Collimonas fungivorans Ter331: one gene and its partner. The protein of the gene in region 1 interacts with the protein of each later gene in a pairwise test. Links are inferred from orthologs where the notes say so. Each region holds a gene or a part of one and is shown in the gene's direction. Other genes may lie near its edges. The genes, in order: eno and rpe.

What was found.
Region 2: the proteins of eno (region 1) and rpe interact in binary tests that used the Escherichia coli proteins (3 or more experiments, as listed by UniProt). The link is inferred for Collimonas fungivorans Ter331 from one-to-one orthologs.

Annotation. Positions count from the first base shown.
Region 1 is NC_015856.1:1,465,789-1,472,728, forward strand. Bases 1-2,874 are described here. They hold eno (phosphopyruvate hydratase), read left to right. Parts: upstream 1-732; coding sequence 733-2,016; downstream 2,017-2,874. Other genes in these bases: kdsA (3-deoxy-8-phosphooctulonate synthase), read left to right, coding at 1-618; ftsB (cell division protein FtsB), read left to right, coding at 2,086-2,460; hslO (Hsp33 family molecular chaperone HslO), read right to left, coding at 2,514-2,874. In the rest of the region: more of hslO, read right to left, coding at 2,875-3,476; CFU_RS06480 (gamma carbonic anhydrase family protein), read right to left, coding at 3,546-4,070; CFU_RS06485 (ferritin-like domain-containing protein), read left to right, coding at 4,190-5,023; CFU_RS06490 (RDD family protein), read right to left, coding at 5,031-5,504; CFU_RS06495 (DUF3106 domain-containing protein), read right to left, coding at 5,585-6,289; CFU_RS06500 (DUF3619 family protein), read right to left, coding at 6,286-6,699; CFU_RS06505 (RNA polymerase sigma factor), read right to left, coding at 6,696-6,940. UniProt on the Escherichia coli protein: Catalyzes the reversible conversion of 2-phosphoglycerate (2-PG) into phosphoenolpyruvate (PEP). It is essential for the degradation of carbohydrates via glycolysis.
Region 2 is NC_015856.1:820,754-827,568, reverse strand. The notes cover bases 1,366-4,114. They hold rpe (ribulose-phosphate 3-epimerase), read left to right. Parts: upstream 1,366-2,281; coding sequence 2,282-2,947; downstream 2,948-4,114. Other genes in these bases: trpE (anthranilate synthase component I), read left to right, coding at 3,851-4,114; CFU_RS03620 (phosphoglycolate phosphatase), read left to right, coding at 2,944-3,642; apaG (Co2+/Mg2+ efflux protein ApaG), read right to left, coding at 1,738-2,112; mltA (murein transglycosylase A), read right to left, coding at 1,366-1,553. In the rest of the region: CFU_RS03640 (universal stress protein), read left to right, coding at 1-307; more of mltA, read right to left, coding at 354-1,365; more of trpE, read left to right, coding at 4,115-5,365; CFU_RS03610 (anthranilate synthase component II), read left to right, coding at 5,365-5,934; trpD (anthranilate phosphoribosyltransferase), read left to right, coding at 6,001-6,815. UniProt on the Escherichia coli protein: Catalyzes the reversible epimerization of D-ribulose 5-phosphate to D-xylulose 5-phosphate.

The DNA of each region.
Region 1 (6,940 bases):
AAAGCGCAAATCGGCGTGCCGGTGTTGACCGATATCCATGAAATCTATGAAATCAAGCCGGTGGCAGCGGTGGTCGATGTCTTGCAGACGCCGGCCTTCCTGTGCCGCCAGACCGATTTCATCAACGCTTGCGCCCAATCGGGCAAGCCGGTGAATATCAAGAAGGGCCAGTTCCTGGCGCCGCACGACATGATCAATGTCATCGCCAAGGCGCGTGCCGCGGCCCGCGAAGCCGGCCTGCCGGAAGATAATTTCATGGCCTGCGAGCGTGGCGCTTCGTTCGGCTACAACAACCTGGTGTCCGACATGCGCTCGCTGGCGATCATGCGCGAAACCGGTTGTCCGGTAGTGTTCGACGCCACCCACTCGGTGCAGTTGCCGGGCGGCCAGGGCAGCACTTCCGGCGGCCAGCGCGAATTCGTGCCGGTGCTGGCGCGCGCTGCGATTGCGGTGGGCGTGGCCGGCGTATTCATGGAAACCCATCCGAATCCGGCCGAAGCCAAATCGGACGGACCGAATGCGGTGCCGTTGAACCGCATCAAGGAATTGTTGTCGACCATGATCGACCTGGATCGGGTCGTCAAGAAGAATGGCTTTATCGAAAGCAATTTCGGTTGATTGCTTGGGGGATGGAATATATCGCTGCCGCTATACAGGCAAGTGGCTGCGCGTGAAGTCTGTTCCCGCAAATGGTTTTAATATCGCGCATATTTTTATTTGATAGGGAAATACATGAGTGCAATCGTTGACATCATTGGCCGCGAAATTATTGATTCGCGCGGTAATCCGACAGTCGAATGCGACGTCTTGCTGGAATCCGGCGTCATGGGCCGTGCGGCCGTGCCGTCCGGCGCTTCCACCGGTTCGCGCGAAGCGATCGAGCTGCGCGACGGCGACAAGAGCCGTTACGGCGGCAAGGGCGTTTTGAAAGCCTGCGAGCATATCAACACCGAAATTTCCGAAGCCATCATGGGCCTCGACGCCAGCGAACAAGCGTTCCTGGACCGCACCCTGATCGATCTCGACGGCACCGAAAACAAAGGCCGCCTGGGCGCCAACGCCATGCTGGCGGTATCGATGGCGGTAGCCAAGGCTGCAGCTGAAGAGGCCGGCCTGCCGCTGTACCGTTATTTCGGCGGCAGCGGCGCGATGCAGATGCCGGTGCCGATGATGAACGTCATCAATGGCGGCGAGCATGCCGACAACAACCTGGATATCCAGGAATTCATGATCATCCCGGTCGGCGCACCGAGCTTCCGCGAAGCGCTGCGCTACGGCGCCGAAGTGTTCCACGCGCTGAAGAAAATCCTGCACGACAAGGGCTTGTCGACCGCGGTCGGCGATGAAGGCGGCTTTGCGCCTAACCTGGCCAGCCACGAAGAAGCGCTGAAGCTGATCATCCAGGCGATCGAAGCCGCGGGCTACGAGCCGGGCACCCAGATCGCGCTCGGCCTGGACTGCGCCGCCAGCGAATTCTACAAGGATGGCAGCTACGTCCTGGCCGGCGAAAACATGACCCTGACCGGCGCGCAATTCACCGGCTTGCTGGCGTCGTGGTGCGACAAGTACCCGATCATCAGCATCGAAGACGGCATGGCGGAAAACGACTGGGACGGCTGGAAGCTGCTGACCGAAACGCTCGGCAAGAAGATCCAGCTGGTGGGCGACGACCTGTTCGTCACCAACACCAAGATCCTGAAAGAAGGCATCGACAAGGATATCGCCAACTCGATCCTGATCAAGATCAACCAGATCGGCACCCTGACCGAAACCTTCGCTGCGATTGAAATGGCCAAGCGCGCCGGCTACACCGCAGTGATCTCGCACCGTTCGGGCGAGACCGAAGATTCGACCATCGCCGATATCGCGGTTGGCATGAACGCCTTGCAGATCAAGACCGGCTCGATGTCGCGTTCGGACCGCATGGCCAAGTACAACCAGCTGCTGCGCATTGAAGAAGACCTGGGCGACATCGCCAGCTATCCGGGCCGCGGCGCGTTTTATAATTTGAAGTAATCAAGCCGGGGTGGGCACCAAGTGTCCACCCCGATCTACATTTAAGACAGCAGAACCAAGCCCGAAACGATGCGCCTGATTGCCATTTTCCTGACTGCCTTGCTGATACTGGTCCAGTACCCACTGTGGCTAGGCAAGGGCGGCTGGCTGCGCGTCTGGGACATGGATCAGCAAGTGCATGCGGCGCATGACAAGCTCGACGAGCTGAAGGCCCGCAACGCCAAGCTGGATTCGGAAGTACATGATTTGAAAGAAGGCACCGGCGCGGTCGAAGAACGGGCGCGCACCGAGCTGGGCATGATCAAGCAGGACGAGATTTTTATCCAGGTGCTCGATCCGAACGGCAATCCGGCCGATGCGCCGGCGCCGCCCAATGCGGCGTTGACCGCGGTGGAAAAGACCGTAGCGGTCGCCGTGCCAACCGAAAAGAAACCAGAACGCTAACTTTCGTTAGCCAGCAGGGCGCCCATGCTGTTCGCGGCGCCCATACTCCAATCTTAATGTTTGCTGCTGCCGGTAGAGAGCAGCGCTTCAACCGGCGCCGTGCTGGCGAACAGGTGCGCGCAGTCGACTTTGTCGAATTCATAATGCTGGCCGCAAAAATCGCAATCCACCGCCAGCTTGCCGAGGTCTGCCAGAGCTTCCTCGATTTCAGGCTGGCCCAGCATCTTCAGCATGTTGCCGACTTTTTCGCGTGAACAATTGCACTGGAAGCTGGGCTGCTGCGGTTCGAAAACACGGATGGTTTCTTCCCAGAACAGGCGGCGCATCAAAGTCTGGATGTCCGTCGACAGCATTTCTTCCGGACGCAGGGTGCCGCCCAGCGCCAGGAAACGGTTCCAGGTTTCCAGTTCATCGTTGACCGGCACGTCGATGCCGCCGTGGTTCGGCAGTTTCTGCAGCAGCAAGCCGCGCGCAACCTTGTCGTCGGCGGCCAGCCACAGCTTGGTGTCCAGCTGTTCCGAGCGCAGCATGTAGTTTTCAATGACGGTAGCGACATTCTCTCCATCCAGCGGCACGATGCCCTGGTAAGCCTGCTGGCCAGGCATCTTGTCCTGCGGGTCGAGCGTAATCGCAAAGCGTCCCTGGCCGTTCAGGTTGACCAGTTGCGACATGGTGGCGTCGGGGTCGATCACCGCATCCGGCGCCAGCTTGGCGGTGGCGCGCATCTGCAGCTGCGAATCGCACTCGGCCACCAGCAGCCGGATCGGACCGTCGCCGTGGATCTGCATGACGATGACGCCGTTGAATTTCAGGTTAGCCGACAGCAAGGCCGCCGCCGCCATCATTTCGCCCAGCAGGGTCTTGACCGGCGTCGGATAGTTGCGGTGCGCCAGCACTTGCTGCCAGGTGGACGACAGCTCCACCAGCTCGCCGCGCACGGCGGCGTTCTCCACCATGAATTTTTGCAGTGAATCGCCGTGCGCGTCGCCGGCATCCGTCATCTTTGTTACGTCCATATTTTTTATCCGCTGATGTATTACTTCTACCGTATTACTTCTAATTTATTGCTTCAAAACTGCTGCCCGCTATCCGATCAGCTTCAAGCTGTCCTTGTATTCCTGCCCGCGCTGTATGTAATGCGCGGCGTTGCCGGCCAGCGCTGCTATATCCTGCTCGCTCAGGGTGCGTACGGCCTTGGCCGGGCTGCCGATGATCAGCGAGTTGTCCGGGAATTCCTTGCCTTCCGTGACCAGCGCGCCGGCGCCGACCAGGCAGTTCTTGCCGATCTTGGCGCCGTTCAGGATCACTGCTTGGATGCCGATCAGGGCGCCGTCGCCAATCGTGCATCCATGCAACATTGCCTGGTGGCCGACGGTCACGTTCTTGCCCAGCGTCAGGGGAAAACCCATGTCGGTATGCAAGGTGCAGCTTTCCTGTACATTGCTGCCTTGGCCGACCGTGATCAATTCATTGTCGCCGCGGATGGTGACCCCGAACCAGACGCTGGCGTCGGCTTCGATCCTGACCTTGCCGATCAGGTTGGCGGACGGCGCGATGTATGCTGACGGGGCGATGTCGGGGGCATGCTCGCCCAATTGATAGATGGCCATAAATTTGTGTAAAATCCGCTCCGTAAAATGCTGGTTGTCGGGCATTGCCCTGATTCAATCCCTGTAGATAGGCCCATATTGCGATTTTTCAACCGTAGCGCCATTTTACCGCTCTCGACATGAACCATTCACCCTTTCCCGATCCGGCTGACTTGCGCCGCGCCGCCTTGCGTTGTTTGTGCGAGGCCGACGTCGCTGCCAAGGTGGCAGGTGTCGGGGCGCTGGCGGCGGCCTGGGAAAGCGGCGCCATGGCGCTGGACAGCCAGTGCGAATTGCAGGCAAGCCTGAGCATACCGGGGCGTCCTCCGCAGCCCTTGCTGGTGCCGCCGCGCGAAGTCAAGCACCGCTCCATGGCTACTCTGGAAGGGCGGGCCGCCATGATCCACGCCCTGGCGCATATCGAATTCAACGCCATCAACCTGGCGCTGGATGCGATCTGGCGCTTTGTCGGCATGCCAATGGACTATTATGCCGACTGGCTGCGCGTTGCAAAGGAAGAAGCTTATCACTTTAGCCTGCTGGCAATGCACTTGCAGGGCCTGGGCTTTGCCTACGGCGATTTCTCGGCGCATAACAGCTTGTGGGAACTGACTGAAAAGACCAGCCATGACATTTTGGCCAGGATGGCGCTGGTGCCGCGCCTGATGGAAGCGCGCGGCCTGGATGCCTCGCCGCGCACCCGCGCCAAGCTGGCGCAGGCCGGCGATGAACAAGCGGCGGCGATCATAGACATCATCCTGCGCGACGAGATCGGCCACGTGGCGATCGGCAACCGCTGGTATGGCTGGCTGTGCCAGGCGCGCGGGCTGGAGCCGCTGGCGACATTCGCCGCCCTGGCGGTGCAGCACCAGGCGCCGCAGTTGCGCGGACCGTTCAATATGGAAGCGAGGAGGGCGGCCGGTTTTTCCGAGTTGGAATTGCAGGCCTTGCTACAGGAAATGGGGCAGGCTTAAGCGCGCTTCAGTGATACCACTTGTGCTTGCCGGGGCGTTTGGCGATTTCCGCCATGTCTACCAGCCTGGTGCCGGCGATGCGGTCATGCAGGAACTGGCGCTGCGGATCGAGGTAGATGGTCAGCGCCCACAGCAGGAAATTCGCGGCCGGGATCCAGACCAGCATCCAGGTATGCGCGCCCAGCGCCCACGCCAGCGCCAGTCCGGGCAGGAACCAGCACCAGCTGAGCAGGAAGCGGATGGCGGCGCGGCCGGCCTTGACTGCGCTGCCGTCGCGGTTGACCAGCTGGATGCGCCAGGTTTTCATGGCCAGCGTTTGTCCGCCGTGGCTCCAGCACCAGACAAAATACAGGGTCAGCACGATGAACAGCCAGGCTTGCTGGGCATGTCGCAGGTAAAGCGCGTGGCGCTGCTGCAGCAAGGTCGAGAAAATCCAGCCCGAAATGAACAGGATGCCGAACAGCAGCATCGATTCATACATGATGCTGCCGAAGCGGCGTTTCAGCGATGGCGTCTGCTGCTGGCTGGAGAGCTGGGGTGTTGCGGAAGGATCCAAAATGCTTATTTCGCGGTAGGCGCCAGCGCCGCGGCTGGCGCCGTGGGAGCCGCCATCACAGCCTGTTCCTGGCCGTTCGGCGGCGTCAGGCTGACTGGCGCCGCAGGCTTAGACTTGTTGAATTTGGCCGGCGGCATCGTGGTCACCCGTTTGTGGCTGGGTGTGGCTTGTTCCGCCAGTTCTTTCTTTTGCTGTTCCGACAACTGCTGGTACTGCTGCCAGCGCAAGGCCCGTTGCTCGGTATCGAGCTTGTTGGCGCGCGCATAGTTTTCGCGCGCGATACGGCGTTGTTCCGGAGTCAAGGTTACCCAGCCGCGCATCCTGGCCTGCAGTCTTTCCTGCTCGGCCGGCGTCATGCTGGCGTAGCGGTTGCTGATTTCCAGCCATTTCTTGCGGGTAGCCGGCTTGAGCTTGTTCCAGTCGCCGGCCAGCGGCTCCAGCACATGCTGCTGGACAGCGCTCAGTTCATTCCAGTTAGGCGCGGTGATGCCCACCACCTTGGTCATTTTAGGCGGATTGAGCGGGGCCGGCTTGGCGCTGACGACAGCCGGCTGTATCGCTGCTGCTGCAGGCTGCGCCGCGGCCTGGGTCGATGCGAGCGGTCCCAGCACTGCCAGCGCAACGCCGCCGCTCACCAGCAGCGCGCAGGCGGCGCCGATCAGGCGTTTGCGGCGGCTGCCCAGCAGCCTGGAGGAAGGTGTCGGGGTCATTGGTCTTGCTGCTGTTGCTGGGCGAGATAAGCGCTGAAGCCGTTATCCAGGTAAGCCGACGGCGGCAGTTCGTCCGACAGCACGGCGGCGTCGATGTCGGCGGTATCGTTGATCCGGTGTTGTTGTTCGTATTGATACAAACCGGACAGCAGCAGCATGCCGACCAGTATCGGGGCGGCCACGCCGAGCCGGGTCAGCCAGGACAGGCGGTCGCCGAAAAAGCTGCCGGCGTCGCCCGCCAGCACGCCTTGGCGCGCCAGCGCGCGGGTCGGGGCATCTTTTTTCTTGCGCGCCATGGCCGCCTTGCGGGCAGCCGCCAGACGGTCGGCGGTAGGGGCCGGCAAATGGTCCAGGTTTTCATTCAGTGCATGCCGCACCTTGAAAGCGAAATTGATTTGTTTGTGGTTCATAAACTGATTCCTTTGGCCTTGAGCGAAAGCGCCAGAGTGTGCGTTGCGCGAGAGCAGTGCGTCTTGACGCTGCCTTCCGAGCATCCCATTGCGGCCGCGGTCTCGGCAACATCCATGTCCTCCCAATAACGCATCAGGAAGGCTTCCCGTTGACGTGCGGGCAGCTTCTGTACTTCCTCGTCGATGATGTTAAGAATTTGCTCACGTTCCAGCTTGTTGGCGCTGGATTCGGTTGCTTGCG
Region 2 (6,815 bases), 640 kb from region 1 along the record:
CTCGCCGATGGCTGAAAGCACCATGGCCACCGACCCCGGCACCTATGAAGAAAACATGCTGGCGCTGGCCAAGCTCAATGTGCAAAAAGTCGCCGACGCCGCCAGGAATGCCGGCGTCCCTTGCGAAATGCTGACAGCGCAAGCCTTCAATCCCGACGAAGAAATCATCAGCGCCGCCGAAAAATACCATTGCGACGCGATCTTCATGGCTTCGCATGGGCGCAGCGGCCTTAGCCGGTTATTCCTTGGCAGCAAGACCCAGCGCGTGCTGGCCCACTCCACGATCCCGGTACTGGTCCTGCGCTAAATAGCCATCGACGGCCCGCCGCCAGCCGGCGCCGGGCTTTATTCCCTTAGCGCGCGGCGGCCAGCTTCGGCAGCAGCAGCCACATCATGCCGCGCTGCTTCATGCGGCCAGCCTTGTCGCCGGCCTCATTGCCAAACCCCCAGAAAAAATCGGCCCTGACCGCGCCCTTGATGGCGCCGCCGGTATCTTGCGCCACCACCAGCTGCTGCAGCAGCGCATTACTGTTCGGCTGCGTGGTCGCCAGGAATACCGGCGTGCCGAGCGGAACGAACTGCGGATCCACCGCGATCGAACGCAGCGGCGTCAGCGGTACGCCTTGCGCGCCTTTCGGCCCCTTGCTCGGATCCGTCACTTTTTCCTCTTTAAAGAAGACATAACTCGGATTCGCATTCAGCAACTCCTGCTGCCGGCCCGGATTGGCCGCCAGCCAGGCCTTGATCCCCTGCGCCGAAGCCTGGGCCAGGGTCAGCTCGCCTTTATCCACCAGGTAGCGGCCGATCGACTTGTAGGGATAGCCGTTCTGATCGGCATAAGCGACCCGCACGATGCTGCTGCCGTCATTCATCTGGACCCGGCCGGAACCCTGGACCTGCAGGAAAAAAGCGTCGATAGGATCGTCCACCCACAGGATTTCCTTGCCCGCCAGCACGCCGGACTTGTCCAGTTCAGCGCGATTCGGATAAGGCACCACCTTGCTCCCCACCAGGCGGCCGCGCAGGCGCAAACCCTTCAGTTCGGGATAAATGCTGGCCAGCTCGACCGTCAGCAAGTCTTCCGGCGCCCGGTAGATCGGCGTCTGGTATGGGCCGCCGCGCTTGCGCGAACCTTTCAACAAGGGCTCGTAGTAGCCGGTCACCAGGCCGTTGTCCGAGCCGTCAGGATTGATCACCTGATAAGGCGTGAAAAAGGACTGGAAAAACGTCCGTATCGCGCTTTCATTATTGCCGTCCAGGCCCGCCGCCACCGCACAAGGCTCTTTCCAGTCACTCTTGCGCGCCTGGGTCGAGCATGAAGTCAGGAACGCCGGCAGAACCTGGCGCAAGTCGTCGCTGCCCCAGCCTGGCAGAGCGGCAAAGGTGGTCGCGCGCAAGTTGGCGCCGGGCGCGGCGGACGGCGCCGTCGGCGTGCCCGGCTGGCGCGGACCTTCCGGCGCCGGCGGGGTGACTGGGGTGGTAGTACAGGCAGCTAGACTGAGTGCGATGATGAAGGCAGCAGAAGCGGGTAGACTGATACGTTTAAATAGCATTTAGGATTCTTTATGTGGTTAGTGGCTCTCGAAGCGTGTTTCGCCTTCTTGTTATTTGCATTCATTGTCTGGTGGACCATGTTTTCCGGCCGCAAGCCGGAGCGCAAGCCGCCCGCCAGACCGGTACCCCCAAAAGACGACGGCCAGCCCCAATAGTTCAACGTCAATGCGCAACGCCAATGCATCAATGCAGGGTGCGCGGCAGGGACAGGATGAATTCCGGAATGCGCGCCTCGAACTGCTCGCCGTCTTCCGCCACGCAGAAATACTCGCCCGTCATCGAACCCTGCGGCGTCGCCATCGAAGTGCCGCTGGTGTATTCGAACTGCTCGCCCGGCTGCAGCAGGGGCTGGTGGCCGACCACGCCCAGGCCGCGTACTTCCTCGACATGATTGTTGGCGTCGGTGATCACCCAGTGGCGTGAAATCAGCTGGGCCGCGACCTGCCCGGTGTTCTTGATCGTGATCGCATAGGCGAATACATAGTGCGAACTGTCAGGCTGGGACTGCTCTTCCAGGTACTGCGTTTTGACAGAAACGGTAAATTCATAGGCGGCCATGCTGGTTTCCTCGCGGGTTTCCTTGATTAATACTGCAGATACTCTCAGATACTCTATATAGCAGGTCATTGCACACGAATTTATCCCCGGACGCAAGCTGCAAGGCAGCCAGGTGCGAGCCTAAAGGGTAAAATAGCGCTCTTTTTAGCGCCCTTCCTGGATTGCCGCCATGCCAACCTATCGTATCGCTCCCAGTATCCTCTCCGCCGACTTCGCCCGCCTGGGCGAGGAAGTACGCAATGTCGTGCGCGACGGCGCCGACATGATCCACTTCGACGTGATGGACAACCATTACGTTCCCAACCTGACCATCGGCCCGCTGGTGCTGGAAGCGATCCGGCCGCATGTGCAGGTGCCGATCGACGTCCACCTGATGGTGCGCCCGGTAGACCGCATCATTCCGGACTTCGCCAAGGCCGGCGCCAACATCATTACTTTCCACCCGGAAGCATCGGACCACGTCGACCGTTCGCTGCAGCTGATCCGCGACCACGGCTGCAAGGCCGGCCTGGTGTTTAACCCGGCCACGCCGCTGCATTACCTGGACTACGTGATGGACAAGATCGACATCATCCTGATCATGTCGGTCAACCCAGGTTTCGGCGGCCAGTCGTTCATCCCGGAAGCGCTCAAGAAAATCGCCGAAGCGCGCCAGCGCATCGACGCCTCGGGCCGCGAAATCATGCTGGAAGTCGACGGCGGCATCAAGATCGACAACATCGCAGCCGCCGCCAAGGCCGGCGCCGATACCTTTGTCGCCGGCTCGGCCATCTTCGGCAAGCCTGACTACAAAGCCGTGATCGACGCCATGCGGACCCAGCTGGCAAGCGTATGACCACTGCAGCGCCAGGCATCCTCGCCCTGAAGGGCATCGCCGCCGCCATCATCGACCTTGACGGCACCATGCTGGATACCGCGCCGGATTTCCACGTCGCCGTCAACCGCATGCGCGCCGAACTGGACCTGGCGCCGCTGGCGCAGCAGACGATCGTCGATTTTGTCGGCAAAGGCAGCGAAAACCTGATCCGGCGCGTGCTCGGCGTCGATTATCCGGCGCCGGAGGTGGAGCTGCGCTTCAGCGCCGCACTGGATTCCTATCAAAGCCACTACGCCGTGGTCAACGGCAGCTACGCCACGCTCTACCCGGGCGTGGTGGACGGCTTGCAAGCCATGCGCGCCAAAGGCCTGCGCCTGGCCTGCGTCACCAACAAGCCACTGCTGTTCGCCGAAGCGCTGCTGGAAAAAACCGGCTTGCGCGGTTATTTCGAGGTGGTCTACGGCGGCGATTCCTTCCCGCTGAAAAAACCCGACCCGATGCCGCTGCTGGCGGTATGCGCCGATTTCCAGCTGCAGCCGGCGCAGGTAGTGGCCATCGGCGACTCCAGCAACGACGCCCAGGCGGCGCGCGCCGCCGGTTGCCCGGTGTTCAATGTACCCTACGGATACAATCACGGCGAGTCTATACAAGATGTCGATTCCGATGGTATAGTCGCTTCACTGCTCGTTGCAGCACAACATATAAGTCACTGACTGCTTTATCTAAACCACTCATGTTTCTCGACAAAAAACACTCCGTCTACCTGGCCGCCCCTGAGGCCTGGCTTTGGCGACGCTGGCAATCCTGGACTAACTAAGTCCGTAGATCGCCGCTGCCTGCTCCTTCCGCAGTATTAGGGCCCAGGCAACGTTTTTTGTAGTACACCACCGCTGTTTTACAATAGCGGCCTGGAGAGAAACAATGACCGAACTCGAATTCAAATCGCTGGCCACGCAAGGCTACAACCGCATCCCGCTGATCGCAGAAGCTTTTGCCGACCTGGAAACGCCGTTGACGCTCTACCTGAAGCTGGCGCAAACCCAGCAAACCGGCAAGAACACCTTCCTGCTGGAATCGGTGGTCGGCGGCGAACGTTTCGGCCGCTACTCCTTCATCGGCCTGCCGGCCAGCACGCTGCTGCGCAGCTACGGCACGCGCATCGAAGTGCTCAATAACGACAAGGTGGTCGAGAGCCGCGAAGGCAATCCGCTCGATTTCATCGCTGAATTCCAGTCGCGCTATAAAGTGGCGCTGCGCCCTGGCCTGCCGCGCTTTTGCGGCGGCCTGGCCGGCTACTTCGGCTACGACACGGTGCGCCATATCGAAAAGCGCCTGGCCAACTCGACGCCCAGGGACGATCTCGGCCTGCCCGACATCCAGCTGCTGCTGACGGAAGAACTGGCGGTGATCGACAACCTGTCCGGCAAGCTGTACCTGATCGTATATGCCGATCCGACCCAGCCGGAAGCGTTCTCCAAAGGCCGCCAGCGCCTGAAAGACTTGCGCAACATGCTGCGCCGCCCGGCCGATGCACCGGTCACCTCGGCTTCGGTGCGCACCGAAACCATCCGCGAATTCAAGAAAGAAGATTACCTGAAGGCTGTGGCCAAAGCCCAGGAATACGTGATGGCCGGCGACCTGATGCAGGTCCAGATCGGCCAGCGCATCAAGAAACCGTATGTCGACTCGCCGCTGATGCTGTACCGCGCCCTGCGCTCGCTGAACCCGTCGCCATACATGTATTTCTATAATTTCGGCGACATGCAGATTGTCGGCGCTTCGCCCGAAATCCTGGTCCGCAACGAACAGACCTCGGCGCCAAAGGCTGATGGCGAAGCCAAGCGCAAAGTCACCATCCGTCCGCTGGCCGGCACCCGTCCGCGCGGCGCCACCCCGGAACAAGATGCGCAACTGGCCACCGAACTGCTGGCCGACCCGAAGGAAATCGCCGAACACGTGATGCTGATCGACCTCGCGCGCAACGACATCGGCCGCATCGCCGAGACCGGCAGCGTCAAGGTCACCGACCAGATGGTGATCGAAAAATATTCGCATGTGCAGCACATCGTGTCCAATGTCGAAGGCGAGCTCAAGTCCGGCCTGTCCAACCTGGACGTGCTGAAAGCCACCTTCCCGGCCGGCACCCTGTCCGGCGCGCCGAAAGTGCGCGCCATGGAAATCATCGACGAACTGGAACTGACCAAGCGCGGCATCTACGGCGGCGCCTGCGGCTACCTGTCGTTCGGCGGCGAAATGGATGTCGCCATCGCGATCCGCACCGGCGTCATCAAAGACGGCATGCTGTATGTGCAGGCCGCCGCCGGCATCGTCGCCGATTCGGTGCCCGAGATGGAATGGCAGGAAACCGAGAACAAGGCGCGCGCGGTATTGCGCGCGGCGGAACAGGTGCAAGACGGCCTGGATGGAGAAATCTGATGCTGCTGATGATCGACAACTACGATTCCTTCACCTACAACCTGGTGCAATACTTCGGTGAACTGGGTGAAGATGTACGTACTTTCCGCAACGACGAAATCACGCTGGAACAGATCCAGGAACTGAAGCCGGACCGCATCTGCCTGTCGCCAGGCCCGTGCAGCCCGAAGGAAGCCGGGATCTGCGTCGACCTGCTGCAACAGTTTGCCGGCAAGCTGCCGATCCTCGGCGTCTGCCTCGGCCACCAGGCCATCGGCGAAGCGTTCGGCGGCAAGGTGATCCGTGCGCAACAGGTCATGCACGGCAAGACCTCGCCGATCACCCATACCGGCGTCGGCGTGTTCAAGGATTTGCCGAGCCCGTTTACGGTGATCCGCTACCATTCGCTGGCCATCGAGCGTAGTTCGATCCCCGCTTGCCTGGAAATCACGGCATGGACCGAGGACGGCGAAATCATGGGTGTGCGGCACAAGGATTACGATATTGAAGGTGTGCAGTTCCACCCTGAATCGATCCTGTCGGAACATGGCCACGCCTTGCTGCGTAATTTTGTTCAAAGAACTGCCTGAGAACACCTAGCGCCTGGCCCCGGCGTATTGCCAGGGGCCGCCAACCTGATTCGTAGCAAGGAAACCATGCCCATCTCCGAACAAGAAGCCCTGTTGCGCTGCATCGAGCATCGCGAAATCTTTCACGACGAAATGCTGTCGCTGTTCCGCCGCATCATGCGCGGTGAAATGTCGCCGCTGATGATCGCGGCGCTGACCATGGGGCTGCGCGTCAAGAAAGAAACCATAGGCGAGATCGCCGCGGCGGCGCAAGTCATGCGCGAGTTCGCCACCCCCGTGCCCTGCCGCGATACCGCCAACCTGGTGGATATCGTCGGCACCGGCGGCGACGGCGCGCAAACCTTCAATATTTCAACGGCATCGATGTTTGTCGCCGCCGCCGCCGGCGCGCGCGTGGCTAAACATGGCGGCCGCAGCGTATCGTCGTCGTCCGGTAGCGCCGATGTGCTGGAAGCGTTCGGCGCCAACATCAACCTGACGCCTGCGCAAGTGGCGGAATCGATAGAACAGACCGGCATCGGTTTCATGTTCGCACCGAACCACCACGCGGCAATGAAACATGCAGCGCCGGTACGCAAAGAGCTGGGCGTGCGCACCATCTTTAATATCCTCGGTCCCCTGACCAATCCGGCCGGCGCGCCGAATATCCTGATGGGCGTATTCCACGCCGACCTGGTCGGGATCCAGGTGCGCGTGCTGCAGCGGCTGGGCGCACAGCACGCCATCGTGGTCTGGGGCCGCGACAATATGGATGAAGTTTCGCTGGGCGCCGGCACCATGGTGGGTGAACTGGTGGACGGCGAAATCCGCGAATATGAAATCCATCCGGAAGATTTCGGCATGCAGATGATCGCCAGCCGCAACCTGAAGGTAGCGAACTC